4 regions of the Arthrobacter sp. D5-1 genome follow, and region 1 is predicted to be linked to each of the others. Evidence: riboswitches for the same ligand, from Rfam matches in the RefSeq annotation. Region 1 holds a riboswitch; each other region holds the start of a gene.
The links. Region 1 has a riboswitch for thiamine pyrophosphate ahead of thiO (glycine oxidase ThiO). Riboswitches for the same ligand answer to the same signal wherever they lie in the genome.

Region 1 (7,028 bases):
CTCGGCATCCAAGGCTCCTCCGGGAGCCACAAAGGACGGCACGTCGGCGATGGCGTAGAGGACCTTGTAGCCGTCTCCGGAACGTTCAATGAACAGGGCCTGGTCCAAGTCAGTCGAGGTAGCGGGATCAATGGTGACGAAGGGGATCTCCCGCAGGTCCTGATCCGGCAGCCTGAGGTTTTCCACGGCCCGCTCTGCCTCTTGTACTGCCTCGGCAGGGTACGCGGTGGGGAGTTCCAGTTCCGTCCTCAAGGCCGCAAGTGCTTCAGCGAGCTGGTCCGACGAATCGTCGACGTTGGGTGCTATCCGATGATGTGACACGAAAATCAGGGTAGCCCGAAACCGGCGGATAGTCTTGGCAGCCGCACGCAAAAGCCCGCTGCCCCAAGGGGCAACGGGCTTTCGGTAAAGCTGGTTCTGACCAAACAGGCGGTTAGCTTGCCGGTGTCAAAGTGAAGGTGGCTGCCTTGTCTCCGAAGTCATTGTTGATCACCACTGTGGTGGGACCATTCTTGATGTCGAAGGCGATGACGCCCTGCTGTACGTCTCCGGCTGCGACATCGCCGGAGACGAGACCGCCCAGACCGTTGTCAAGGAAGATCCGGTCGCCCTCGTTGCCGTCAGCATCGAAGGCATCGAAGTTGCTGGGCGCGGCGAAGCTGGATCCGGCGATGGTCTCCCAGGAAACCTCCAGCAGGAGGAACCCGCCGTTGAGCGGCTTCATGTAAGCCATCTCCGGGATTTCGGTAGCGTATCCGGAGTTAAGGACGGTGACCTTAACGGTGTTGCCCTCTGACACCGTGACCTCGAAAGCGTTGCCATCGGTGGCGGTGCCTTGGGAAGGGGCAGTGGCCTCCTGTGAAGCTGACGGTGCGGCAGGGACAGGCGTGGCCTGTCCCTGGACCGCGGCAGCCACCAGCGTCAAAGACAACACCGTGGACACGATCCCAACAACCAGGCCGGCGAACCAGACAACGAGCGTGATGATCCAGGCCTTCTTCTTGTTTTCCGGATAACCCTGCAGCGGGCGGCCTTCCTTATCACGTGCGTTGCCGGTCAGCGTGATGATGAGGTCCACGATGGACCAGATGCCGAGTCCGCCCGCAGTGAGCAGTTTGGCAATGCCGGTCCCGATCTTTCCCAAGTAAAAGCGGTCAACACCGAGGCCACCAAGGAGCAAGGAGAGGATCCACGTGACCATGAAGGACTTGGCCGGAGTACCCGTGCCGGGAACACCATAAGGGCTGGAATCCGGGCCGGACTGGTACGTCTGGGGTCCGCCTTGGTACTGGGCGTCGAAAGCACCGGGTGCAGGGGGAACTGGTGGGGCACCGTTCCCGTTGTGGGGCGCGGGCGGGTAGCTCGGATTAGTCATTGATCATCCTTCGGGGGGAGTGGGTGCGAGGAGGAGGACACGCGGCCTGCGGGCAGGCCAGACAGTCAACTCACTTCCAGTCAGCCTAGTGGGACCAACGCTGCTGAAGGCAATCTCCGCGGGCGGGGTGTGGAGAGCCGGGGATAGTCTTGGATTATGGGCACTTCGACGGACGTCGCACCTTCTGCCGGACAACTCGCCGCGGAACTCCTGGGCGCCATGGCCTACGGCGAGTTGTCGGCTTTCGGCCGGCTTTCGTTCGATTCCCGATACGCCCCCACACTCCATGACCGTTCAGTGCTGGCAAAAATTGCCGTCGGTGCGTACGGAAACTTCGCGCTGCTGAGCGATCGGCTCGCTGAAATGGGCCTTGATCCGGAGGAAGCCATGCTGCCGTTCCAGCGTTCCTTTGACCACTTCCATGAACGCACCAAGCCCGGGGACTGGTTCGAATCCGTGATGAAGGCATACGTCATCGACACCGTTTCCTCGGACTTCTACCGGGCTGTCGCCACTTTCCTCGATGGTACAACGCAGCAGTTCGTGGACCGGGTTGCCTCCCCCGACCAGGCAACCGAGGTACTTCGTGTCCTGCTGCGGCGGGCCTTGGCCGATGACCCACGACTGGCCTCACGGCTGGCGTTGTGGGGCCGGCGGCTGGTGGGGGAAGCGCTGACACAGGCGCAGAGGGTAGGGACTGAGCACCCACAGTTGGGGCCGGCACTAAAAAGTGGTGGCGATGCCCGCGCCGCAATTAAAAGACTGACAGGCGAGCTCGCCGGGCGTCATGCCCGCCGGATGACGGCGCTGGGCCTCACTGCCTAGCGGTATGACCGGGCTTATGCCTGAAAGGCTCCAACGGCCAGGCTCAGGCTGCGTCCAGCGCCTCCAGCAGCGACTTGGCTGCCGTCGTCGGATCCGAAGCCTCGGTGATGGCGCGGACCACGACGATCCGGGTGGCTCCTGCGGCCCGCACCTGCTCTACGTTGCTGAGATCGATCCCTCCGATGGCGAACCATGGCAGGTTCACGGCGCCGTCGGTGGTCTCGACTGCACGCTTGCTCGCTTCTGCGGCATATGTGACCAAGTCCAGTCCCACGGCTTCGCGGCCGGGTTTGGTGGGTGTCGCCCAGACGGGTCCTACACAGAAGTAGTCCAGGCCCCCCTGTCCCGGTGATGCCGCGATGGCGGCATTCACCTGCTCGGGGGAGTGGGTGGAAAGACCGATCGTGACGGACTCCGGAAGCAATGTCCGGGCCACCTTCAACGGGAGGTCCTTTTGCCCGATGTGGAACACCGGAGCCCCGGAAACACTGGCAACGTCGGCTCGATCGTTGACAGCCCACAGCCGTCCATGACGTTGCGCAACTCCGTGCAGGACCGCCAGCAACTCCAATTCCTCGGCAGCTTCGAGGGTCTTGTCGCGCAGCTGGATGATGTCCACACCGCCCTCGAACGCGGCGTCCACAAAGTCTTCAAAATCGCCTTGCCGTTTCCGCGCATCGGTGCACAGATACAAGCGGGCGGTGGCGAGGGCATCAGTCTGGGTCATGGAACCCAGAGTAGTTCCTCTAAACTGGGCACGTACTGCGGGAGCCGCGACGTTCGTCATATGACTGTCCGGCTGAGAGGGCTTAAGAGCCGACCGCTTGACCTGATCCGGCTAGTACCGGCGTAGGGAAGGAAACGCGCAATGGCAGTTCCCCGCCAAACCCCGCTCCAGGCCGACGTGGCCGTCATTGGCGGCGGCGTCATCGGGCTGGGCATCGCCCGCGAAGCGCGGCGACTTGGCCGCTCCGTGGTGGTGATCGACCCCGCACCGGCTTCGGGGGCTACGTTTGCTGCCGCCGGAATGCTTGCCCCCGTGAGCGAATTTCACTACCAGGAGGAAGATCTCCTGGAGTTGATGCTCGAATCGTCCAGGCTGTGGCCGTCTTTCGCGGCAAGCCTGCCCCGCGGAGGGGAAGACACCGGATACCGCACGACGCCGACACTTGCCGTGGGTGCCGATGCCGCGGACCGCAGGGCACTGGCAGACCTCCGTGCTGTACAGCTTGCTGCGGGCCTGGGGGTCGAGCCGTTGTCCCTGCGCGACGCCCGGGATCGCGAACCCCTCCTCAGCCCCCAAATTTCCAGTGCCTTCGACGTTCCCGCCGACCATCAGGTCGATCCCCGCAAGCTGGCGGCATGCCTGCTCTCGGGACTGGCACGCCACGCGGCCAGCGACTACACGTGGGTTTCGGGCGCCGACGATGGGTTTGCCGTGACTTCCACGGCGCGCCGCTTGCTCTGGGACGGAGGGCGGGTCTCAGGAGTGGAACTCGAGTCCGGCGCCGCTGTCCACTCCACCGAAACGGTGGTCGCCAACGGGCTGGGTGCGGCAGACCTGGAAGGGCTCCCCGACGGGCTTAACCTTTCCCTGCGGCCGGTATATGGCGACATCCTCAGGCTTCGGGTGCCTGAACACCTCCGGCCCCTGCTCACCTCCACCGTCCGTGGGATGGTCCGTGGAGTGCCCGTCTACATCGTGCCCCGGGACGACGGCACTGTAGTCATCGGGGCCACCCAGCGCGAGGACGGACTGTCGGCAGCGTCCAACGCGGTCTCAGCCGGGGGCGTCTACCAGTTATTGCGGGACGCCCAGGCCCTGGTCCCCGCAGTGGCGGAACTTGAGCTGCTCGAAGCAACGGCCCGGGCCCGCCCCGGCACTCCGGACAACGCACCGCTGCTTGGACGGGTCGTTGGCCCCCGGGGGGATGTTGATGGTCTGGTGATCGCCACAGGATTCTTCCGGCATGGTGTCCTCCTGACGCCCGCGGCCGCACGGATCGTGGGCGGGCTGATCAACGGCACGTCGGACCCCCGGTGGGCATCATTTTCCCCGGACCGCTTCGCGGCCACTTCATCCACAGCGCGGGCGCTTACGCCGGCACACGCTCCCAGCAAGGAAACAGCATGAACATCAAACTCAACGGATCCGATCACGCCGTGCCGGAGGATGCTTCAGTCAGCACCCTGGTCACGGCCGTCACCGGCCGCGCCCTGGACCACCGCGGACAGGCAGCCGACGGTGGCAAGCTGGGCGTCGCCGTCGCCCGCAATTCCGAGGTGGTGCCACGCAGCCAATGGTCCGCAACGGCGCTCGCCGACGGGGATGAACTCGAACTTGTTACCGCAGTCCAAGGAGGCTGACATCATGACGACAGCAAACACAGAGGTCATTACTGACGCCTTGGTGATCGACGGCGTCCACTTCGGATCCCGCCTGATCATGGGGACGGGAGGTGCCCCGAGCCTGGACGGTCTAGGCGCTGCGCTCCTGGCGTCCGGGACTGAGCTCACCACAGTAGCCATGAGGCGCTACTCACCCGCTGAAACAGGATCCCTCTTCCAACTCCTGGTGGACCACGGAATCCGGGTGCTGCCCAACACCGCCGGTTGCTTTACTGCCAGAGACGCCGTGATGACCGCTGAACTGGCACGCGAGGCACTGGAAACCGACTGGGTGAAGCTGGAAGTCATCGCCGATGAACACACGCTCCTTCCAGACGCAGTGGAACTCGTCGAGGCAACGGAACAGCTGGTGAATCGTGGATTCAAAGTCTTCGCCTATACCAACGATGATCCCGTCCTGGCACTGCGCCTCGAAAACCTGGGTGCCACCGCAGTGATGCCCCTGGGCTCGCCGATCGGAACCGGTCTGGGGATCCTGAACCCGCACAACATTGAACTCATCGTGTCCCGGGCCTCAGTACCCGTGGTGCTCGATGCCGGAATAGGAACCGCCTCCGATGCCGCCCTCGCCATGGAATTGGGCTGCGACGCCGTGCTTCTGGCCACCGCTGTCACCCGGGCGCAGAACCCGGTGCAAATGGGTGAGGCCTTCAAGCACGCCGTGATCGCCGGTAGGCTGGCCAAGCAGGCAGGACGGATTCCGAGGCGTGAGCACGCTTTGGCGTCGTCGGCCATGGAGGGCCGGGCAGAGTTTCTCTAAGTGTCCGCCGGGTCTCCGGGAGAAGGAGCAGCAGTGGCAGGGAACCATGACCATCTGACCCAGGCGGATGTCGACGATGCCCTCCGGGAGCTACGCCACTGGAAGTACCAGGGCGGCCTGGTAACCGTCTATAAAACTCCGACGGCGGCCGAAGCGCTGGCCCTCATTGCAGCGATCGGAGAAATCGCCGAACACCAAAACCACCATCCGGATCTGGAATGGCGCTACAACAGGGTCCACCTGCGGTACCTGTCCCACGACGCAGGCGGAAAAGTCACCCAACGCGACATCACCGCTGCGGCTTCCGTGAGTGAAGCCGCAGCGGCGCTGGGTGCAACCGCCCAGCCGGAGCGGTATCCGGAACCCTGAACCCGAACCATTGTGACAAGGCTTTAAGCGACAGTGACCGTCGCCCGAGGGCGGCGGTCACTGTCGTGTGTTCTTGTTGCTGCTAGAGCTTGAGCGCCTTGGTGAGCGCCGCAGTATCGTGCCGGGTGCGGGTCCGGCCCAGGAAGACCACCACCGCTGCGGCGGCGGCAGTTCCCAGGACGATCGGCAAGACCCAGGGAATCCAGGTTGCCCCGGGCTGGTAGCCCAGGCCGGCACTGATGAACGCAATCCAGCCCAGGGTGCCCACAGCCACCGAAACACCGGCCGGCAAAGCGATGCCGTACTTGCCGTGCCTCTTGTCGTTGGCCCACACGATGAAACCGGTGGCTATGGTGGCCAGAACCACCACGACGAGTGAAAGCATGAAGACTCCTTTGCGGACTGCGTTATGCGGAGGGCCTAGAGGGCACCGAAGCCGACGCGGCGGACTTCCTCTGCGCCGATCTCCACGTATCCCAGGACGCTGCCGGGAACGATGATCTGGCGGCCCTTTTCATCGGTCAGGCGCAATTCCGAGCCCTTGGACACGGCCTCTGCCACGATCTTGGCCACCGCGTCTGCATCCAAAGCGGATTCGAGCACGATTTCACGGCCAACGTTCTGAATGCCGATCTTTACTTCCACAGCAAGGCCTCCAAGCCAATCAAGTATTAAGTCAGTCCTCTATTTGTAGCCTAGGACTCTTTGGGGAATCGACTGATTCCGCGCCAAGCTAAACGATAGATCAGATCACTGGCCACATCGAGGTCAAGGTTTCCGTCCGTTTCAAGCCAGTAGCGTGCGCTGACCTGCGCCATCCCGGCCAGACCACGGCCCAGGAGCTGCGCCTCCAAGGGAGGCAGCTTGGTGTCCTCGGCAATAACATGGGCCACCGCATCAGCGAATGTTTTGTTGAACGTCTCCAAACGGGAACTGACATCGGGATCGTTGATGAGGTCAGATTCGAAGACGAGCCGGTGGGCTTGGTCGTCATCAGCGATGAACCGGTAGTAGGCCCGCATCACGGCCTTCACGCGTTCCTTGTTGTCCGAGGTGGAGTTCAAGGCGCTGAGCATCAGTTCAGTCAGCGCGGCCAGGTGGCTGTCCAAAAGGGCCATGTAGAGCTCACGCTTGGACGGAAAGTGCTGGTACAGCACCGGCTTGCTCACGTGGGCAGCCTCGGCGATCTCGTCCATGGCGGCACCATGGAATCCGTTGGAGACAAAAACTTCCAACGCCGCATTCAGCAACTGCGCACGGCGCTCGTCGCGCGGCAACCTTGGTGAACGC
Region 2 (7,028 bases), 490 kb from region 1:
GGAAGTTGTGCCCGAGTCCCTTGCCTTCGCTGGCACCCTCGATCAAACCGGGGACATCGGCAATGGTGAAACGGACTTCTCCCGCCTGGACCACGCCCAGGTTGGGAATGAGGGTGGTGAACGGGTAATCGGCGATCTTCGGCCGGGCAGCAGACATGGCTGCGATCAGGCTGGACTTGCCGGCAGAGGGGAAGCCGACCAACGCGATGTCCGCAATGGACTTCAGTTCCAGGACGATGTCGCTGGATTCGCCTTCGATGCCCAACAGGGCAAAGCCCGGCGCTCGGCGCTTCTGGGAGGAAAGGGAAGCGTTGCCCAGGCCGCCTTGGCCGCCGGCAGCTGCGACGTATTCAGTACCCTCACCCACGAGGTCGGCCAGGACTTCGCCGTCCTTGGTCTTGACGACGGTGCCGTCGGGGACCGGAAGAATCAGGGTCTCGCCGTTCTTGCCACCGCGCCAGTCGCCCATGCCCGGGCCACCATTGGTGGCGTGGCGGTGGGGTGCATGGTGGTAGTCCAGCAGCGTGGTGGTCTGGGCGGACACCCGGAGGATGACATCGCCGCCATTGCCGCCGTTGCCGCCGTCGGGGCCACCGAGGGGCTTGAACTTCTCCCGCTTTACAGAGACACAGCCGTGGCCGCCGGTTCCGCCGGATACGTGCAGGACTACCCGGTCTACAAAGCTCGCCACGTGGATCTCCTCAGTTGCTGTCTTACTTACAGCGTTTGTTGCTGTTGCCAGCGCTGTTGCAAAACCAGTGCGCTAAAGCGCCCTAGTCGATTGTAATGCGGTTAAAAGAACGGTGGAGCGGGCCGTTTGGCCCGCTCCACCGGTTCAGAACTTGTTGTTACTCTGCAGCTGCAGCAGCAACGATGTTCACTACGCGACGTCCGCGGCGAGTACCAAACTCAACCGAGCCGGCCTGCAGGGCGAACAGGGTGTCGTCGCCACCGCGACCAACGCCTGCACCGGGGTGGAAGTGCGTGCCACGCTGGCGAACGATGATTTCGCCTGCGGAGACTACCTGACCACCGAAGCGCTTGACGCCCAGGTACTGTGCGTTGGAGTCACGACCGTTGCGAGTGGAACTCGCGCCTTTTTTGTGTGCCATGTGAAATGCCTGCCTCTAAATTTCTGGGGAAACTGAAAAACCTGAACAGCGGGTAACGAAAGTTACGCGATGCTGGTGATCTTGATCTTGGTCAGTTCCTGACGGTGACCCTGACGCTTCCGGTAGCCGGTCTTGTTCTTGAACTTCTGGATGACGATCTTCGGACCACGGAGGTCCTCGAGGATCTCAGCCGTCACCTTGACGTTGGCCAGTTCCGCAGCTGCGGAGGTGACCTTATCGCCGTCAACCAGGAGCAAGGCGGGCAGCTCAAGCGTGCTGCCGGCTCCACCGGGGACGCGGTTAAGCGTTACGTAGTCTCCAACGGAAACTTTTTCTTGGCGGCCGCCTGCGCGGACAATCGCGTACACCACTTGGGTACTCACTTCTCTCGACGTTTATAACTAAATTTGCGTGCGGAACCTGGAACCGAAATCAGGCTTGGTTCGCGCTGTGCCTCAACGCCGTGGACTTCTGATCGAAGTCCGCGAGTCATCCCTTGAACAATTCCAAGGGGCATAACCCAAGTGTTGGCGTAAGCACCGAAGATCAAGATTACGCTAGTTTGACCCTCGGCTGCAAATGAGGCCGGGTCCGGAGGCTACCACGTGACTTGCATCACCAGTTGTAACGGACTCTCCCGGCACCGTGCCCATACAGCCTACAGGGTTTGGGGCGATTAACGTGATTTGACCCGCGACGCGCTGGGGCGGTTTGAAACCCGGAGATAAAAAGCCCGGGCAGGAACGGTCAGGCGAACAGCCGGGGAGCGTCGAAGAATGCAGTTTCGTAGCGGCAGGACTGGGCAAAAGCCTCCACCATTGATACCCGCTCCCCCTCGGAAGCTGCCGCTGCAGCGGCGTCCGTGAAATTGATCGCATTCCTGGTGGCTGCAGCAAACTCTTCATCGGCGTAAGTCCTGAGCCAGTCCGCGTAGGGATGCGCCGCCGGGGATCCCGCCTCCACGAAAGATGCATGGAGCCGCTGGCCCACCTCTGCGTAGAGCCAGTAGCACGGCAGGATGGCCGCCAGCACCACGGAGTAGCTCCCGGTGGCCGAGGACGCCAGCAGGTGGTCCACGTAGGACTTAGTGACGGGTCCGGTCACCGAGGATGCCTCTCGGGTGCTGAGCCAGTTCCTGTGCAGTTCCGATTCGACCTCAAGGCACTGCTGTGACGCTTTGGCCCAGAACAGTTGCTCCTCCTCCGTGGGGGCAAGAGCGCCCGCACGCGCCAGGACCCTGGAATACCCGTTGAGGTAGAGGGCGTCCTGCGCGAGGTAGTAATTGAACGCAGCCTCCGGGAGGTCGCCCGATTGCAGGCCGTCAATAAAGCTGAGCTTGTAGATTGCCTCGAGCTCCGGAGCAGCTTCCTTCCACAGCGCCGCGGCGAATTGCCCCGGCCTCAGGACCTGATGGTGGTGGAAATGGTGGACCGGCCCGTTTCCCTGGCCTACGTCGAGGCTGTCCGAATGCAGCAGCGCCTGAAGCAACCACGGCTTGACTTCGCGCAGGGAAGCTTCCCAATCGCCGGTGCGGGCCTGGACCGTGGCCAGAGCCGACGACAACGAACAGCCCGTGCCGTGGCTGTTCTTCGTTTCCACGCGGGGTCCGGCTACCTCGATGACGTCCTGCCGCAGGAGGCCGCTGGTGTTAACCAGGGCATCCGGGCATTCCGCCCCTGCCAGGTGTCCGCCCTTCACCAGGACCGTGGTGCCGCACTCAGCAGCCAGTCGCTTGCCCTGGTTCAACGCCGAATCCCAGTCAGCAGCTTCAGGCTCCCCCAACAGCATGGCAAGCTCCGGGAGGTTCGGGGTAATAAGGTCCGCCAACGGCAGCAGAGCGCGCAGGGCCTGCTCGGCAGACCCCCGCAGGAGGCGGTCGCCGCTGGTGGCCACCATCACCGGGTCAAGGACCACGACGCCGGGACGCACCGACTCAAGCCAGCTGCGGACCTCATCGATCACCGCAGCGTCACCCAGCATGCCGATCTTGACGGCATCGATGGCGATGTCCGTGCTGATGGACTCCAACTGCTGTCGCAGGAACTCCACCGGAGGAACATGGACAGCACTGACGCCCAGCGTGTTTTGGGCCGTCAACGCGGTGATCGCCGCCATGCCGTAGCCGCCCTGCGCAGCAATGCTCTTCAGGTCAGCTTGGATACCGGCACCGCCGGAGGGGTCCGAGCCCGCGATACTCAGTACGCGGGGCGTTTCCCGGCCGCAAACAGCCAGAGGGTACACAGAAGAATACGACGATGACGTCATGGGGACATCCCTTCGCCGGTGCTAACCGGACAGGTTCAACGGGTCTGGATCTCAGCCGGCCCTATGCCCGGCACCCCGTGTCAATCCCCAGCGTAACCGGGAAGCAGCATGCCTCGGGAACTGCACTCCGCAGAAGACCGGTTATGACCGCTGTGAGCAGACAGCAAAGGCCCCGCAGTACCCGCCTGTGGCGGTTACTGCGGGGCCCTTGCAGATCAGGTCCTAGAGCTCCGAAGCGGGAACACCAACCCCAAGGATGATGGGTTCCTCGGACGCTGCCTTCTTGGCAGGCTCCGCCGGTGCTTTGGCCTGGTGTGCAGTTCCACGCGCTGCGGTAGCAGTTACCTCGTGGTGCTCAACGCTGGTCTCGTTGGCTGCACCCTGGGCGCGGCTCGCACTGCGGTTGCGGCGCCCCCGGCGGGACTTCGACGCCGAAGCAGCTTCAGGGTCCTCGTCCACGGGCCCCGCCACGGCGGCTGCAGGTGCAGCGGCTGCCTTGGAAGGAACCACGGTTTCGGGCTTCGCCTCGGGTGCTGCGCCAAGGTGGGAGAACGCTTCGGCCAGGAGATCCAGGCTCATGGCAGGCTTGGCGGCAGGCGGTTCCTCGTGGTGTTCCCCGAAAGGCAAGGCCACTTCTTCGCCGCCGAATCGCAGAACCGGTGTGGACCGTGTGTCACGAACCGATGCTTCCCGGTCTGATTCGGGGTCGGAGTGCTCTCCGGCCTCCGGCTGTGATGCGGCAGGCGCCTGGTGCTGGCCGGCCGCCCGTGCTTGCTCTTCTGCACGGTGAACTTCGTCATCGTGGAGGTGGGCAGCGTGGGCGGCAGCAGCGATCGTCGCCAGCGCAGCGCGGGTTGCCTCTGCCTTGGCCTGCTTGGCAGGATCCTGCGGCTCGGAAGCCGCGGGAGGTGCGGCAGGGGCGGAAGCAGTGCTGTGGACCTGCGCGGGAGCCTCGGCCACAGCCTGTCCCCCGCCCTTGCCACGGCGGCGCTTGCGTTCTGTTCGGGCTGTGGGTTGCTGCGCCTCAGTGTGGGGGCGGTGGTGCTCGGCAGCCACAACGTTGGCGCGACGGTGCTCCACCGGTTCATCGTGGGTGACCACGCCGCGGCCCGCACAGTGCTCGCACTGCTCACCGAAGACCTCAAGGAGGCCGGTACCCATGCGCTTGCGGGTCATCTGGACAAGGCCCAGTGACGTCACTTCAGCCACTTGGTGCTTGGTGCGGTCGCGGCCAAGGCACTCAACCATACGGCGGAGGACGAGGTCGCGGTTGGACTCAAGGACCATGTCGATGAAGTCGATGACAATGATGCCGCCGATGTCACGCAGGCGAAGCTGGCGAACTACTTCCTCAGCAGCTTCGAGGTTGTTCTTGGTGACGGTTTCTTCAAGGTTTCCACCGCTGCCGGTGAACTTACCGGTGTTGACGTCCACCACGGTCATGGCTTCGGTGCGGTCGATGACCAGCGAACCACCGGATGGGAGGAAGACCTTGCGTTCCAGTGCCTTGTGGATCTGCTCGTCAATGCGCCAGGCACCGAAGATGTCCTGGTCCTTGGTCCACTTCTCGAGGCGGCCCACAAGGTCGGGGGCAACGTAGGTTACGTAAGCCTCAATGGTGTCCCAGGCGTCGTCGCCGGAAACGATCAGTTTGGAGAAGTCTTCATTGAAGACGTCACGGACCACCTTGATGGTCAGGTCGGGTTCGCCGTAGAGCAGTTCCGGTGCCAGGACCTTGGTGGAGGAGGCCTGGCCTTCGATGCCTTCCCACTGGGCGCGCAGGCGGTTGATGTCATGCGTCAGTTCTTCTTCCGACGCACCTTCAGCAGCCGTGCGGACAATGACGCCGGCGTTTTCCGGCAAACGGTCCTTCAGGATGCGCTTGAGGCGGTTGCGTTCGACGTCGGGCAGCTTGCGTGAAATGCCGGTCATGGAACCACCGGGCACGTACACCAGGTAGCGGCCGGGCAGGGAGATCTGGCTTGTCAGGCGGGCACCCTTGTGGCCTACAGGGTCCTTGGTGACCTGGACCAGAACGGAATCGCCGGACTTCAGCGCATTCTCGATCCGGCGCGGCTGGCCCTCGAGGTTGACCGCGTCCCAGTTCACTTCACCGGCGTACAACACGGCGTTGCGGCCGCGTCCGATATCCACGAAGGCAGCTTCCATGGACGGCAGGACGTTCTGGACCTTGCCCAGGTAAACGTTGCCGATCAGGGAGTCCTGCTGGGTCTTGGAGACAAAATGCTCGGCAAGCACGCCATCTTCCAGGACGCCGATCTGAATTCTGTCGTCGCGCTGGCGGACAATCATCTGGCGGTCCACTGATTCGCGGCGGGCCAGGAATTCGGCCTCGGTGATGACCTGGCGGCGGCGTCCGGTCTCGCGGGATTCACGGCGGCGCTGCTTCTTGGCCTCAAGCCTGGTGGAGCCCTTGACGCTGGTCACGCGATTCGAGGGAGCAGTTTCCGTGATGGGGCGGGGAGCGCGGACGCGGGTGACTGTGTTGGGCGGATCGTCGTCCGAGCCGCCGGTCAGTTCAAGGTCCTGGTCGCCACGGCGGCGACGACGACGGCGACGCGAGGTCACCCCTTCGTCGGAGGCTTCAGCAGCGGGAGTTTCCTCATCGTCAGACTCGGCGCCCTCTCCGGCTTCACTTTCTTCGCGTTCGGTCCCGCGGCGGCCACGGCGGCCACGGCTACGGCGGCGGCGACGACTGCCGGCATCTTCCAGCTCATCCTCGGCACCGGTTTCAGCTTCTTCCTCAGAATCCTCTTCCTTCTCTTCCACCGCGACAACGCGGGGAACAGTGGTGAGGTCCGGAGCCTGGAAGATCATGGACGTGATGGACACGGGCTCCAGGAAGAGCGAAGCAGAGCCTGCAGCGGCGGCTTCCTCCTCTTCGGGGGTTGCCTCAACAGGAGCCGCATCAAGGGTATCTGCTTCAGCAGCAGGCGACGCCTGCGGGGAGGCGGCGTCCGGCGTCGTGGTTTCAACTGTGGTTTCCGCAGCAACAGGTGCTTCGTCGGCGGCAGGCGCCTCCGCTTCAACCTTGGGCTTGGCAGTACGACGACGGCGGACCGGCTTTTCGGGGGCAGGCCCGGCGACGGCTTCGGGCTGGGTCTCTACAGCGGCTTCCGGCGCGGCAGCGACGTCCTCACCCAAACCGGGCAGTGGCTCAGCGGGTTCTGCTTTCTTGCGTGAGCGGGTACGTCGTACCGGCGCAACGGGGGCCTCCGTTGCCTCAGGGGCCTCCGTCGATTCAACGACAGGCGCTGCTGCGGCCTGCGCCTCGGCGTCAGCTGCAACTTTGGGCGCAGCCTTGCGCCGGGTCCGGGTGGCTTTCTTTGGCGCTTCCGCAGTTTCCGCGGGAGCTGCCTCATCATTAACGGCTACAACCTGGTCATTATCCATATGTGGCAACACTCCTGCCCCAGCGACACCGCCACATCCGGCGCCCAGTGGGGCAAATATTGTCAAAACCCGCAGGCGTTGACAGAAGTCGGTAGTATGCTCTCCGGTTCGCACCATCATTGGGGTGCGGCAGCCCTGGAAAGCCGGTGCCCTTGTTCTGAAACCCGTTGTTCTGCTGCCACAACCAGGTGCCGTCCATTGTCATGGCGGGCCCACCAAGGATCACGTGATCCAGGC
Region 3 (7,028 bases), 1.0 Mb from region 1:
GCTATGTGCTCATGACGTTGGGCGGCACGGGGCCGCGCATCCGTGCGGGCGTCACCTATGTGGTGGTGTCAGTGGTGTCATCCGTGTTGTTCCTCATCGCCATCGCCATGATCTACGGGGCCACGGGGACCATCACCATGGCGGACCTTGCCATCAAATTGGCGGAACTGGACCAAGGCACCCAAAACCTCCTCCACGTCATGCTGTTGGTGGCCTTCGGCATCAAGGCCGCCGTGTTCCCGCTGTCCTTCTGGCTCCCTGACTCCTACCCGACGGCGCCGGCTCCGGTTACGGCCGTGTTCGCGGGCTTGCTGACCAAAGTGGGTGTCTACGCCATGGTCCGTACGGAAACGCTCTTGTTCCCCGGCGACACCCTGAATGTTCCACTCATGGTGGTGGCATTACTCACCATGGTGGTGGGCATCCTAGGTGCCCTGGCCCAAAGCGATATCAAGCGTCTGTTGTCGTTCACCCTGGTCAGCCACATCGGGTACATGGTGTTCGGCCTGGCCATGAGTTCCGTGGCAGGGTTGGGCGCCGCCGTCTTCTACGTGGCGCACCACATCACCGTGCAGACAAGCCTGTTCCTGGTCACAGGTCTCATAGAACGCAGGGGCGGCAGCTCGTCCATGGACCGGTTGGGTGGTTTGGCCAAGCTTTCCCCGTTACTGGCCTTGCTGTTCTTCGTCCCGGCCATGAACCTCGCAGGTATTCCGCCGTTCTCTGGCTTCCTGGGAAAGTTGGGCCTCCTGCAGGCCGGCGTGGATTTGGGAACACCCTTGGCCATCACGCTGGTGGTGGGTGGCGTTGTCACCAGCCTCCTGACGCTGCTGGCCATCGCCCGCGTGTGGAACAGGGCCTTCTGGCGCAAGCCCGAAGACGCTGAGTATCCGGACCCAGCTCTCCTGAATCCCCGGAACGTGGGCGTCTTGCCGCGGACCATGGTTGGTTCGACGGCGGGACTGGTAGTTTTCGGTGTCGCGCTGACGGTCTTCGCCGGTCCGCTCTTCCAGGTGGCTGACGGTTCCGCAGGAATCATGCTGGATCGTTCGGCCTATATCCACTCGGTTCTGGGCGACTCGGTCGAGGTGCCACCGCTTGGGCCGCCCGAGGAAACACAGACGGGTGATGCCAAATGAGCCGTAAGCCCATTTCGTTCCGCACCGAACTCCCGCTGCTCATTTGGTTGGTCATTGTCTGGGGCGCATTGTGGCGGGACTTCAGTCCCGGAAACCTGCTGTTCGGTGCGCTGATAGCCGTGCTGGTAGCCAAGCTGTTCTACCTTCCACCAGTGGAACTGAGCGGCAGGTTCAACATCCTGCGCGCCATTCCCTTCGCCCTGATGTTCCTCGCCAAAGTGGTGGCAGCGAGCTTCCTGGTGTTGTTCCTGGCCGTGGTCAAGGGACCCAAGGTGCGCAGCGCCGTCGTCGCCGTTCCCTTGCGCAGCCACTCGGACCTGATGGTGACGGCCACGGGGCACGTTATCTCGCTGATTCCGGGCTCGCTGGTGGTGGAGGTGGACCGGTCGACGTCCACGCTTTACCTGCACGCGCTCAATATCTACGAAGAAGCGGACATCGACAAAATTCGCGAGGAAGTCCAGATCATTGAAGCGCGGCTGATCCGGATCATGGGCACGCGCGAAGAAGTAGAAGCCCTCAACGCTGAAGTACGTCCGGGAATGGAAGGGGCAGCACGATGAAGGAGATCATCCTTGTGGTCACGGCGGTGATCCTCAGCCTGGCTGCCGCGGGCGCGATTGTCCGCATCGCGATCGGCCCTTCCCTGCTGGACCGCGTCCTGGCATCGGATGTCTTGCTGGCCATCCTGGGTGCTGCACTGGCGATCGACATGGCGATGAACAGGCACCTCAACAACCTGATGCTGCTGGTAGCCCTCGCGGTGATCGGATTCATCGGATCAGTGACCGTTGCACGTTTCGTGGCTGAACGGAGGGAACAGAACAATGAGTCCTGATGCCACCGGCGTGGATGTCGTGATCGATGCTGTCACCGCAGTTTTCCTGGTGGTGGGAGCCTTGATGTCCTTGGGTGCCGCCATCGGTTTGCTGCGATTCCCGGATCTCATGAGCCGCATGCACGCAGCCACCAAGCCCCAAGTGCTGGGACTGTTCCTCATGCTTGCTGCTATTGGCCTGCAGATGCGAACGTGGTGGGTTTGGCCGGTTCTGCTGGTGGCATGGATTTTCCAGTTGTTGACGGCACCTGTGTCCGCCCATATGGTGGGTCGCTCCGCCTACCGCACCAAGCATGGCCACCGCGAGATGCTCACCAAGGACGAACTCGAGGCTGTTGTGCAACGGGCGGCTGCGGGGCAAGAACCCCGCAACGACCGCTAAAAGTCCCGGTCACACAAACGCGGAGTCGCCTTGCGTCCACTGGTTCATTCCATCAGGTGGAGGCAAAGCGACCCCGCGTTGCTGTCTGTGGTTGCGGGCTAGACGATGTCGTGTGACTTGGCGAAACGTGCAATGGCACGCTGTGTGCCACGGCTGGCCAACACCTGAATCAAGGTGCTGACGAAGGCTGAGATCAGCGCAAAAGTCAGTGCTGAACGCAAGCTCGTTTCCATGTCGTCGTTGCCCAGGGGTGGTTTGTTGCCAGTTGCCTTTTCCCACCCTTTGTTGACGAGTTTGGTGCCTACGAAGCCCGCTCCGAGGCTTACTCCGGCACCGATCAGCTTGAAGAAGAGGTTCATGCCCCCAGCCTAGCCGTCCGTGGGCCGACTCCAGAGTCAGCGTCGGCTTTCGCGCTCTTTCAGGAACGCTGCCAAGGACCCAACAGGGGCCAGCACGGGAACAACGGGGTGCTCTGCCGACCAGGCAGCATCCACGGAATCAAACTCAGCGATTTCCTTGAGCAGGTAATAGGTGGGCGGCATCAGCTTCAGGGTCCCGGCCGCTTCCGCTTCCAGGATTCCGTCTACTGGCATCCACAACGATTGCCAGGCCTCCGTGGTTTGATGCTGCGGCTCGGCTCCCGGGGAAGGCCTGGCAACGTAGAAGTAGGTGTCAAAGCGCTTCGGCATGTCCGTAGGCGTGATCCAGTTGGCCCAAGGGCGGAGATCCGCGGCACTGATGCTGAGCCCGGACTCCTCCTGGACTTCGCGGATTGCGGCGGTGAGGACCGTCCCTGCGTTGGTTTCGGCCTGCGTTGAGGTGGCGCCGGTGGCGATGGAACTCGAACGCCAGGCGGCAGCGTGGCGTTGAAGCAGGTCCGCTGGGTAGTCCCAGCCTGACTCGTCCGCAGCATCCACCCGGCCGCCCGGGAAGACCACCATTCCGGCGGCGAAGTCCATGGTGCTGACCCGGTGCTGGACGAACGCCTCTATCCCGCCCGGGGCATCACGGAGCAGGATGACACTGGCAGCAAGCCGGGGCTCGGATATGGTGCCCTCGCCGGCAGGGTGATCCTGAATGGGTAGGTCCGTCATGAAAGTGCCCCTTTGCCGCGGTCGAGTCTGCTGGATCATTCTCTCAGGTCTCGTTGTGGGGCCGGATGTACAGGCCAAAACCGGCGCGAGGGGTGCAGAGCGGGCCCCGCAACGCACGCAACCCCACGCACGGGCCCCCGGATCGCCCGATTGTGACCACCGGCCGGCATCGGACCATCGCCCACAACACGGGCAGGTGTAAACTGAACCAGCCCATCAGGGCAGATTTGATAACGACAGGGGAGCGCCGCCGTCGGACCTTGCAGAGATGCAGGAGACGCGAGGGCGCTGAGAGTGCGGACAGCCGCAGACCCTCGAACCTGATCCGGTTAGTACCGGCGCAAGGGAGTCGAGCTTCTCAGAGTGTCCGGATCCAGGCGGCGCAGGCCGATGGGAAATCCGGGGAGCACTTTCCCCTCCTGTAACCTCAGGAGGCAGAAAATGACCACGGTAAACGTGAAGAAGACCAGTTATAACTGGCGTGTTGTAGACATCGTTGTGGCGGCATTGATCGCCATCGCAGGCGGCGTGATCTTCTGGGCCTGGTCCCAGGGCGCCGCGCTGGTATCCATCCCCATGAACGCGACGTATCCGCCGCTCACCGGCCTGATCGCCGGTGGCTGGATGATCCCCGCAGTCCTGGGAATGCTCATTATCCGCAAACCGGGCGCAGCGTTGTTCTGCGAAGCTGTCGCGGCCACCGGTGAGCTGATCATGGGTTCCCAATACGGCACCACCGTCCTGATTTCCGGTGTCCTGCAGGGTCTGGGCGCAGAGCTCATCTTCGCCGCTTTCCGGTACAAGAAGTTCAACCTGCCCACGGCCCTCCTCGCCGGTGCCGGTGCGGGCCTCTTCTGCGGCCTGAACGACTCCTTCCTCCCGTGGGGCTGGAACATCGCCTACGAGGCAGTGGACAAACTGGCGTACATCACTTTCACCACCATCTCGGGTGCCATCATCGCCGGCGCCCTGTCCTGGGTTGCCACCCGCGGCTTGGCTAAAACCGGCGTCCTGAGCTCCTTCGCATCGCGCAAGGCCGCGTCGGAGCCTGTCTTCAGCTGATGCCCGCCACGCAGAGCGGCAGCAAGAACAGCAGCCCGGTGAGGCCTGCCGCCATCTCCGCCGAGGGCTGGGGTTGGCGGCATGCCGGCAGGTCCGCTCCCGCCATTCATGGGCTTGACCTCCGGATTGAACCGGGCGAGCGGGTGTTGCTGCTGGGGCCTTCAGGCGCCGGCAAGTCCACACTGCTGCACGCCCTCGCGGGGGTGCTGGGGGATGAGGAAGACGACTCGGACGAGTCAGGTTCCCTGCTGATCGACGGCGTTGCTCCGCGGGAACAGCGGGGCCGCGCCGGTCTCATGCAGCAAGACCCCGAGACGCAGGTGGTCCTGTCGCGGGTTGGTGACGACGTCGCTTTCGGTGCGGAGAACCTTGCCGTGCCGCGAGAGGAGATCTGGGCCCGCGTCCATGAAGCGCTCGACGACGTCGGGTTGCGTACCGCCGCGGGCGGCGGATTGGCATTGGACCACCCGACGGCGGCGCTCTCCGGGGGGCAGAAGCAGCGCCTTGCGCTGGCGGGGATTCTCGCGATGCGTCCCGGCTTGATCCTCTTGGACGAACCCACGGCCAACCTGGATCCGGCCGGAGTGCTGGAGGTTCGGGATGCTGTTCGGCGTTGCCTGGACAAGACCGGCGCAACGCTGGTGGTGGTGGAGCACCGTGTGTCGGTGTGGAAGGACTTGGTGGACAGGATCGTGGTCCTGCAGCCGGGTGCCCTGGCGGCGGCGGGAACGGGCCAGGCAACGGGCGGGGTCCTTTTGGACGGCCCGCCGGACAAGGTCCTGTCCGAGGCCCGCACCCTGTTGATGGCTGCCGGCGTTTGGGTGCCGGGGTACGTACCGGCCACCCGCCAACGACGCAGCCAACCCCACACCGCCCCACTGCTCCTCGCGGCCCAGGACCTCGCAGTTTCCCGGGAAAAGCCGCGGCGCAAGGGCTTCAAGACCATCCCGCCCGTCCCGGTTCAAACGGGAATCACCGCGCAGGTCAGGGCCGGCCAAGCACTGACCATCACTGGAGCCAACGGAGCTGGAAAGTCCACGTTCGCGCTCACGTTGGCCGGCCTTTTAGCGCCGGTGGACGGTACAGTGAGTGCCGCCGTCGAGCTTTCCAAAGGGGCCGGTATTGACCCGTTCAAGTGGAAAGCAGACCAGCTGATTTCACGGATCGGGACGGTGTTCCAGGAGCCGGAGCACCAGTTCGTCACAGGCAAGGTCCTGGACGAGCTCATGTTTGGGCCCAGGCATTTAGGCCACGGCGAAGAACGGGTGGACGAACTGTTGGAGCGGCTGCGGCTGACGCATTTGGTGGACGCCAACCCCTACACCCTTTCCGGCGGTGAGAAGCGGCGGCTCTCGGTGGCCACCGTGCTTGCCGCGCACCCCGAAGTCCTGGTGCTCGATGAACCTACGTTCGGCCAGGACGCCAACACGTGGGCGGAGTTGGCGTCGTTCCTTTCAGAGTTGCTGGACGCCGGAACGGCTGTGGTCTCCGTGACCCACGACCAGGAATTCAGCGCAGTGCTCGGCGGAACGGAGCTGCGGCTCGGCCCGGTACAGCACGGTGAAGCCACGCATCAGGAAGCTGGTGCAGCATGAGGGATGCACTGAACCTCCGCGGGAATCGTGCCCTGCTGACCCGAGCCAACCCCTTGGCAAAGTTCGTGTCCGTTTTTCTGATTTCCCTGGTGCTGGCCCTGTCCATCGACTGGGTATCGGCGTCCACGGCGTTGGTTGCGGAGCTGGCGTTGTTTCCGTTGGCCGGGCTTACGTTCAGGCTTCTGTGGCAGCGCGCCTGGCCGCTGATCATCGCCGCTGCGATCGGCGGCTGGAGTACCGCGATTGTGGCGGCGGACAGCGGCGCTGTACTGCTCGACGTCGGACTCTGGTCCATCAGCGAAGGTTCCCTTGAGCTGGGGCTGGGTTTCATGCTGCGCGGTTTGGCGATCGCGTTACCGGCAATCCTGCTGATGACCTGCACGGATCCCACTGATTTGGCAGATGCGCTGGCCCAGAAGGCCAAGTTGCCGCACCGCTTTGTCCTGGGATCCTTGGCTGCCATGAGGTTGGTTGGGCTCATGGCAGAGGAGTGGCAGACCATCGGCATGGCCCGCCGTGCCCGCGGAGTCGGTTCCCAGGGCAGTCCGTTCCAACGGCTGAAAGCCACGCTGGGCCAGAGCTTTGGGCTCTTGGTCCAAGCCGTGAGGAGGGCTTCGCGGCTGGCAGTCACCATGGAAGCGCGCGGCTTCGGCGGCGGTCAACGGACCTGGGCGCGCGAATCCACCTATTCGCTTCTGGACGCCTGGGTGGTCCTTGGCGGTGTGGTCATCGCTGCGGGTGCAGTCCTGACGGCACTCGGCGCTGGAACGTGGAGCTTCGTCTGGCGTTAGGGAGCCTGCTGTTCCTGGATCTCGTCGAAGCCTGCCCGGGTCAGGAATCCGAGTTGGGCTTCCTTCTCGGCAAGCTGGATGATGGGTCCCAACTCGAAGCATGTCGCCTCCAAACGGCGCAGGGCCT
Region 4 (7,028 bases), 400 kb from region 1:
GCTCTGGATCATATCCCGGAGGGCACCGGCAGTGTCGTAGTAGCGTGCGCGTCCCTCAAGGGCCAAATCCTCGTCAAAGACGATTTCCACTTTTTCGATGTGTTCGCGGTTCCACACGGGCTCCAGGAACCGGTTGGCGAATCGAAGGCCCAGGATGTTCAACACCGTGGCTTTGCCCAGGAAGTGGTCCACGCGGTGGATGTGGTCTTCGGGGACCAGGGCCGCGAGCGTCTTGTTCAGTTCGTGGGCGGATTCGGTGCCTGAGCCGAAAGGCTTCTCCATCACCAAACGGGTCCCGGCAGGCACCTGATCGCTGTGAAGTACCTCGCAGGCCTTCTGACTGACGTGGGGAGGCAAAGCGAAATAGATGGCGACGGGTCCCTGCAAGGTGGCCAGGAGGTCCGCCAGGGGACCGTCCGCTGTGACATCAAGCTGGTGGTACTCGGTGGTGTCAGCGACTTTTGCCAGTGCCGCACGGCCGGCATCATCAGCCGTGCCCGAGGCCGCGTTGAACGCACCCGCAACCCGCTCCCGCCATTGTTCCGGAGACCAGGGGTCCGAGCCTGCACCTGCCAGCCGTAATCCGGGAGCCCTGCCGGAAGCCAGCAGTCCGGCGAGCCCGGGCAGCAGGAGCCTTCCTGTCAGGTCCCCGGACGCGCCGAGGATGAGCAACGTTTTTACAGTTGTTTTACTGGTCACTGTGCCAGCATGCCATCTTGCAGGTGCGACTTGGTACCCTAGATAGTCGAGTCCCCTAGTCGATTCAGATTTGTTGGGTTGAGACATGTTTGCTGGGGGCAATCGTCAAGACTCTGGTGTGCCGCATTGGCCGCCATTCGCAGACCATCGAAAGAAGTGCACGGCGCGTGTTCAATTCACTCTCTGACCGGTTGACAGCAACCTTCAAGAACCTTCGTGGCAAGGGCCGCCTCACCGAGGCTGATGTTGATGCCACAGTCCGGGAGATCCGCCGCGCCCTGCTGGACGCGGATGTTGCAGTATCAGTGGTCCGTGAGTTCACCGGCCGCGTGCGCGAACGTGCCTTGGGTGCCGAGGTTTCGGGTGCGTTGAACCCGAGCCAGCAGATCGTCAAGATCGTCAACGAGGAACTCGTGGAGATCCTCGGTGGCGAGACACGCCGGATCCGCCTGGCCAAGACTGGCCCCACCATCATCATGCTCGCCGGTCTCCAGGGTGCAGGTAAGACCACCCTTGCCGGCAAGTTGTCCAAGTGGCTGAAGGCCCAGGGCCACAGCCCCATGCTGGTTGCTTGCGATCTTCAGCGCCCCAACGCCGTGACACAGCTCCAAGTGGTGGGTCAGCGCGCCGGCGTCCCGGTGTTCGCTCCGCACCCTGGTGCCACCTCCGAGCTCGAGCACCCTGCCGGCGACCCCGTAGCGGTCGCGAAGGCAGGCGTCGAGGAAGCGCGCCAGAAGCTCCACGACGTCGTCATCGTCGATACCGCCGGCCGTCTTGGTGTCGACGCCGAGATGATGGACCAGGCCCGCCGGATACGTCAGGCCATCATCCCCAACGAAGTCCTCTTCGTGATCGATTCCATGATCGGCCAGGACGCCGTCAACACGGCGATGGCGTTTGATGAAGGTGTCAACTTCACGGGCATCGTGCTGTCCAAGCTCGACGGCGACGCCCGCGGTGGTGCCGCGCTGTCGGTAGCGTCCGTGACCGGCAAGCCGGTGATGTTCGCCTCCACCGGTGAAGGCCTGGACGACTTCGAGCTTTTCCACCCGGACCGCATGGCTTCCCGCATCCTTGACATGGGTGACGTCCTTACCCTGATCGAACAGGCTGAGAAGGCCTGGGACAAGGACGAAGCCGCCCGGATGGCGAAGAAGTTCGCCGACCAGGAAGACTTCACCCTGGACGACTTCCTCGCCCAGATGCAGCAGATCCGCAACATGGGCTCCATGAAGAAGATGCTCATGATGATGCCGGGTGCGCAAAACATCCGTCAGCAGCTGGAGAACTTCGATGAAAAGGAGATCGACCGCGTCGAAGCAATCGTCCGGTCCATGACGCCGCACGAACGCGTCGCTCCCAAGATCATCAACGGCTCACGCCGCGCCCGTATCGCCAAGGGTTCAGGCGTCCACGTGTCCGAGGTCAATGGCCTGCTGGAGCGCTTCGCCCAGGCCCAGAAGATGATGAAGAAACTTGCGCAGGGCGGCGGCATGCCGGGGATGCCCGGGATGCCTGGCCTTGGTGGCCCCGGCGGAAGCCGCAAGGGCGGCAAGAATGCGCCCAAGAAGAAGGCGCGTTCAGGCAACCCTGCCAAAGCAGCACAGGAACTGCGCGATGCCGAAGCCAAGCGGGCGAACGCAGCCTCGGCAGCACCGTCGGGTGCCGCTTTCGGCCAAGGCGCGGCAGAGTTCGATCCCTCATCGCTCAACCTTCCCAAGGGCTTCGATAAGTTCCTCGGCAAATAGGCCGCGGCTGACATCCCCACCGCGTCGCAGTTGGGATGTCAGGGCCGTGGAATAGGCTGAACCAATGCATAAGCAGCGCGTAGTCTTCGTTCACGGCCTGGGCAGCTTTGGTGCTGCGGCATGGCCGAAACAGCACGGCATGGCCCTCGCTTATGACGCGCTGTTCCTGCGCCGGCATGGCTTTGACGTTGCAGCAGAACCCGTGGGATCGAGCGTTGCCGCGGACGTTGCCATTGTCATCAATTCCCTGGCGGATACGGGTGGCGGCCACGTCGTAGCGCACGAGCAAGGTGCCATCTCCGCCATGCTGGCTGCCATAGAACGTCCGGACCTGGTGCACTCGCTGAGCTTGGTTGAGCCTGCTTGTTTGTCCCTGACAGCCGAGCTTCCGGCCACAGCCTCCCATCGGGCCCTTATGGAACCCCTGTTCGATGTACGGAGCCAGCTCAACGACGCCGACTACCAACGTGAGTACTACCGCCGGGCGTTTTCTGCCGAAACGGGGGGACTGGATACTCCCGAAGCGCGCCGTTCAGCCCGCAGGCTCAGGCTCCAGGCCCCGCCTTGGGAGGCCCCGCTGCACATCGTGCCCGGTGTCCCCACGTTGGTCCTCACGGGTGGCTGGGAACCCCTGTATGAGGAAATTGCCGGTTACCTCCAGGAAACCGGAGCCCTCCGCCGTGTTGCTGCGGGAGGGCACCGGCCCCAGGATTCAGTGGACGGGGATCACATCATCCGATCGTTTGTTGGTGACGTCGGACGGGCCATGTCAGTTCAGGCTTCCTGAGCCGGCCTCAAATGTGTCCGGGCTGCCGGGTACCTGCAGTTCCGGCAAATAGACCTTTCCGCCAGATGCCAGGAATTCCTGGCTCTTTCCGCGCATGCCGCTGTACATTTCCGCAATGGCTGTCTGCGCCTCTTCTGATCCGTATTCGTCACGGATGTCCTGGCTGATGCGCATCGAACAGAACTTGGGGCCGCACATGGAACAGAAATGGGCGGTCTTGGCCGGTTCCGCCGGCAGCGTTTCGTCGTGGAAGGCTTCTGCTGTGACGGGGTCCAAGGAGAGGGCAAACTGGTCACGCCAACGGAACTCGAATCTGGCCTTGGACAAGGCATCGTCCCGCTCGTGGGCCCCGGGATGGCCCTTGGCCAGGTCGGCGGCGTGGGCTGCGATCTTGTACGTGATGACACCGGTCTTGACGTCGTCCTTATTGGGAAGGCCCAAATGTTCCTTGGGGGTCACGTAACACAGCATGGCGGTGCCGTACCTGGCAATCTCGGTGGCGCCGATGGCTGAGGTGATGTGGTCATAACCAGGAGCGACATCCGTGACCAAGGGCCCAAGGGTGTAGAAAGGGGCTCCCTTGCACAGTTCCTGCTGGCGTTCCACATTTTCCCGGACCAGGTGGAACGGCACGTGGCCAGGTCCTTCCACCATCACCTGCACATCGAACTCCCACGCCCGCTGTGTCAGCTCGGCGAGGGTATCCAATTCGGCGAACTGGGCTGCGTCATTGGCATCGGCGGTTGCACCCGGGCGCAGGCCGTCGCCCAGGGAGAAGGCGACGTCGTACTGGGCGAAGATTTCGCAGAGCTCGTCAAAGTGCGTGTAGAGGAAGTTCTCCTGGTGGTGCGCCAGGCACCAACCCGCCATGATCGACCCGCCACGGGAGACAATTCCCGTGACCCGGTTGGCGGTCAACGGCACATAGCGCAGGAGCACGCCGGCGTGGATGGTCATGTAGTCCACGCCCTGCTCACATTGCTCGATCACAGTGTCCCGGAAAATCTCCCACGTCAGCTTGTTCGCCTCGCCGTTGACTTTCTCCAGCGCCTGGTAGATGGGGACCGTCCCGATCGGGACCGGGGAGTTGCGGATGATCCACTCCCGGGTGGTGTGGATGTCGTCCCCAGTGGAGAGATCCATGACGGTATCGGCACCCCATTGAGTGGCCCACTGCAGCTTGTCCACCTCTTCCGCGATGGAGCTCGTCACTGCAGAGTTGCCGATGTTGGCGTTGATTTTCACCAGGAAGGCTTTGCCGATGATCATCGGTTCTGACTCGGGGTGGTTGATGTTGTTCGGAATGATCGCCCGTCCTGCGGCAACTTCGCTGCGGACCAGCTCAACGTCACAGTTTTCCCGCAACGCGACGAACTGCATCTCGGGAGTCACCGTGCCCTGCTTGGCGTAGTGCATCTGCGTGACGGTTTTACCTTCGACGGCGCGGCGGGGCACCGGTTGGGTGCCCTTCCACTCTGCTGATGCTTCCCCGCGCCGCACCGCTGACTTGCCGTCGTCCAGCAGGTTTCGCTCCCGTCCGCGGTAAGCCACGGTGTCACCGCGGGCTTCGATCCATGGAGCGCGGAAAGGCTCAAGCCCCACAACGGGATCACTGCCGGGGCCCGCAGTGCGGTACACCTGGAACGCCGGGTTGGCTGTGCCGTTGGGAGACGGTTCCAAGGCGATCTCGGTGACGGGCACCCGGATCCCGTGGTCCGGGTCCTCCAGGTAGGCCAATGAATGGGATGTCAGCGACTGGGTCACAGATTCCGGCGTCCTTGCGCTGGAGCCGGACCGGTTTTGGGCAGGGCTGTGCTGTGTTTTTGTGGTGCTCAAAGGATTACTCACTTCCTTCGCCGGCATTACCCGGACAGGTTCAACGGTCGCAGACTGCATCAGTCCGATCTCAGCCCCTGCAGGGGCCCCCGTGTGGTCGTAGACGAAGCTACCACAGCTCACAACGGGCACCCAGTCACATGAACGAACCAGCGTCCAGGACGCCGCTGCGGACTAGGCTTTTGATATGGCCACCATCATCGAATTCAGCGGATCTGTGCTTGTCTCGGCGGACGAAGAGCGCCAAGGGATGTGGTCTGTTGACGGAGTCCTGACGTTCGAACGCCCCACGGCCACACCGGACCTGGTGTTGGATGGCTGGGTCCTCCCGGGTTTCGTTGATGCCCACTGCCACATCGGTTTGGGTGTGGGTGGCGCCGTTGACGAGCGGACCACCCTTGCGCAGGCCCACGCTGACCTCGACGCCGGGACTCTGCTGATACGGGATGCCGGATCACCAAGTGACACCCGTTGGGTCCAGCAACGCGCGGACGTTCCCCGGTTGATCCGGGCAGGTAGGCACATTGCCCGGAGCCGGCGGTACCTCCGCGGTTTGGGGCATGAAGTCGAACCCGGCCAACTCGTGGAGACCGTCCGGAAGGAAGCGCGGGATGGAGACGGGTGGGTCAAGTTGGTGGGGGACTGGATCGACCGTGGCGTGGGTGACCTCGCTGCCTCTTTCCCCGCCAAAATCGTCAAGGATGCCATCGCTGCCGCCCACGATGAAGGTGCCCGGGTGACGGCCCACTGCTTTGCCGAGGACACAGTGGACGACATGCTAGATGCAGGCATCGACTGCATCGAACATGCCACGGGCCTGCTGCCGCGACACATTCCGCGCTTGGTGGAGCAGTCCGTGCCGATCGTTCCCACCTTGGTCAACATTGCGACTTTCCCGGACATTGCTGCCCAGGCTGCCCCAAAGTTTCCTGACTATGCGGACCACATGGTGCGGCTTTGGGAGCGTCGGCGCGAGCGGGTGTTGGAGGCCTTTGAGTCAGGCGTGGCCATTTATGCGGGCACGGACGCCGGCAGCGTGATCAAGCACGGCAGGATCGCAGACGAAATGAAGGAACTGCACGACGCCGGCCTGCCGCCGGCCGCGGTCCTGGACGCCGCGGCGTGGCGTGCCCGGGAGTGGCTGGGGGCCGAGGGCATCAGCGAAGGGGCGGGTGCCGACGTCGTGTTGTGCTCCGAGGATCCCCGGATCGAGCTGGAAACTGTTTCCAGCCTTAAACACATCGTGCTGCGCGGTTCACTGGTCCGTTAGGAATAAATTGAAGCTTCAAGTAATTTAGAGAAGTAGAAAGGTGCTGATGAGCGGCACCTCGAACCCGGGAGCGTCACATGACCACACCACTCAGCCAGGATCTTCTGCCTGCCGAACTGACCATGGGCACCGTCATGCTCAAGGTCGGCAACATGGCTGTCATGAGCGACTACTATCAGCGCGCCCTTGGCCTTGACGTGGTGGCCGAGCAGGATGGCGGGCTCTACCTGGGGCGGCTCGGAAAGCCCGTGGTGCATCTTGCCCCGGCGTCCGGTCTCCAGATTCCAGGCCGTGGGGAGGCTGGCCTGTTTCACACGGCCATTCTGTTCGACGACCAGCCTTCATTGGCTGCCACCATTGCTACCGCCGCCGAGTACGAGCCCCGAGCGTTCGCGGGCAGTGCCGACCATCTGGTCAGCGAAGCGTTCTACTTTACCGATCCTGAAGGCAATGGCATTGAGCTCTACTACGACAAGCCGCGTGAACTCTGGCAGTGGGATGGCAGGAATGTGGTGATGGACAATGTTGCCTTGCCTCCGCAGCGATTCCTCGAGCAGCACCTGAGTGAAGCCGCGGTGACCGGGCAGCGCGAGGCGGCGGCCGGAATTGGACACGTCCACCTGCAAGTCGGTGACGTCGGAACTGCCCAACACTTCTACGTGGAAACCCTGGGCTTTGAGCGGACCGC

Region 2: it holds a riboswitch for thiamine pyrophosphate, as region 1 does, so the genes downstream of both, thiD (bifunctional hydroxymethylpyrimidine kinase/phosphomethylpyrimidine kinase) here and thiO (glycine oxidase ThiO) in region 1, are expected to answer to the same signal.
Region 3: it holds a riboswitch for thiamine pyrophosphate, as region 1 does, so the genes downstream of both, AYX22_RS19605 (ECF transporter S component) here and thiO (glycine oxidase ThiO) in region 1, are expected to answer to the same signal.
Region 4: it holds a riboswitch for thiamine pyrophosphate, as region 1 does, so the genes downstream of both, thiC (phosphomethylpyrimidine synthase ThiC) here and thiO (glycine oxidase ThiO) in region 1, are expected to answer to the same signal.

What each region holds. Positions count from the first base shown of each region.
Region 1 covers NZ_CP014571.1:3,209,579-3,216,606, reverse strand. The annotation lists gene AYX22_RS14730 (RNB domain-containing ribonuclease) at 1-321, opposite strand, end outside; gene AYX22_RS14725 (TM2 domain-containing protein) at 434-1,375, opposite strand; gene AYX22_RS14720 (ferritin-like fold-containing protein) at 1,532-2,200, shown strand; gene thiE (thiamine phosphate synthase) at 2,244-2,927, opposite strand; TPP riboswitch at 2,955-3,073, shown strand; gene thiO (glycine oxidase ThiO) at 3,069-4,334, shown strand; gene thiS (sulfur carrier protein ThiS) at 4,331-4,567, shown strand; gene AYX22_RS14700 (thiazole synthase) at 4,572-5,369, shown strand; gene AYX22_RS14695 (4a-hydroxytetrahydrobiopterin dehydratase) at 5,403-5,738, shown strand; gene AYX22_RS14690 (hypothetical protein) at 5,821-6,123, opposite strand; gene AYX22_RS14685 (DUF3107 domain-containing protein) at 6,159-6,383, opposite strand; gene AYX22_RS14680 (TetR/AcrR family transcriptional regulator) at 6,434-7,028, opposite strand, start outside.
Region 2 covers NZ_CP014571.1:2,718,391-2,725,418, forward strand. The annotation lists gene obgE (GTPase ObgE) at 1-691, opposite strand, end outside; gene rpmA (50S ribosomal protein L27) at 849-1,112, opposite strand; gene rplU (50S ribosomal protein L21) at 1,175-1,483, opposite strand; gene thiD (bifunctional hydroxymethylpyrimidine kinase/phosphomethylpyrimidine kinase) at 1,860-3,377, opposite strand; TPP riboswitch at 3,368-3,465, opposite strand; gene AYX22_RS12380 (Rne/Rng family ribonuclease) at 3,600-6,791, opposite strand.
Region 3 covers NZ_CP014571.1:4,247,379-4,254,406, reverse strand. The annotation lists gene AYX22_RS19635 (Na+/H+ antiporter subunit D) at 1-1,139, shown strand, start outside; gene AYX22_RS19630 (Na+/H+ antiporter subunit E) at 1,136-1,702, shown strand; gene AYX22_RS19625 (monovalent cation/H+ antiporter complex subunit F) at 1,699-1,977, shown strand; gene mnhG (monovalent cation/H(+) antiporter subunit G) at 1,967-2,359, shown strand; gene AYX22_RS19615 (DUF4235 domain-containing protein) at 2,458-2,718, opposite strand; gene AYX22_RS19610 (NUDIX domain-containing protein) at 2,755-3,453, opposite strand; TPP riboswitch at 3,682-3,818, shown strand; gene AYX22_RS19605 (ECF transporter S component) at 3,895-4,515, shown strand; gene AYX22_RS19600 (ABC transporter ATP-binding protein) at 4,515-6,110, shown strand; gene AYX22_RS19595 (energy-coupling factor transporter transmembrane component T) at 6,107-6,901, shown strand; gene AYX22_RS19590 (GNAT family N-acetyltransferase) at 6,898-7,028, opposite strand, start outside.
Region 4 covers NZ_CP014571.1:2,808,474-2,815,501, reverse strand. The annotation lists gene AYX22_RS12850 (glucose-6-phosphate dehydrogenase) at 1-699, opposite strand, end outside; gene ffh (signal recognition particle protein) at 867-2,447, shown strand; gene AYX22_RS12840 (alpha/beta hydrolase) at 2,512-3,234, shown strand; gene thiC (phosphomethylpyrimidine synthase ThiC) at 3,217-5,070, opposite strand; TPP riboswitch at 5,066-5,173, opposite strand; gene AYX22_RS12830 (amidohydrolase family protein) at 5,258-6,340, shown strand; gene AYX22_RS12825 (VOC family protein) at 6,418-7,028, shown strand, end outside.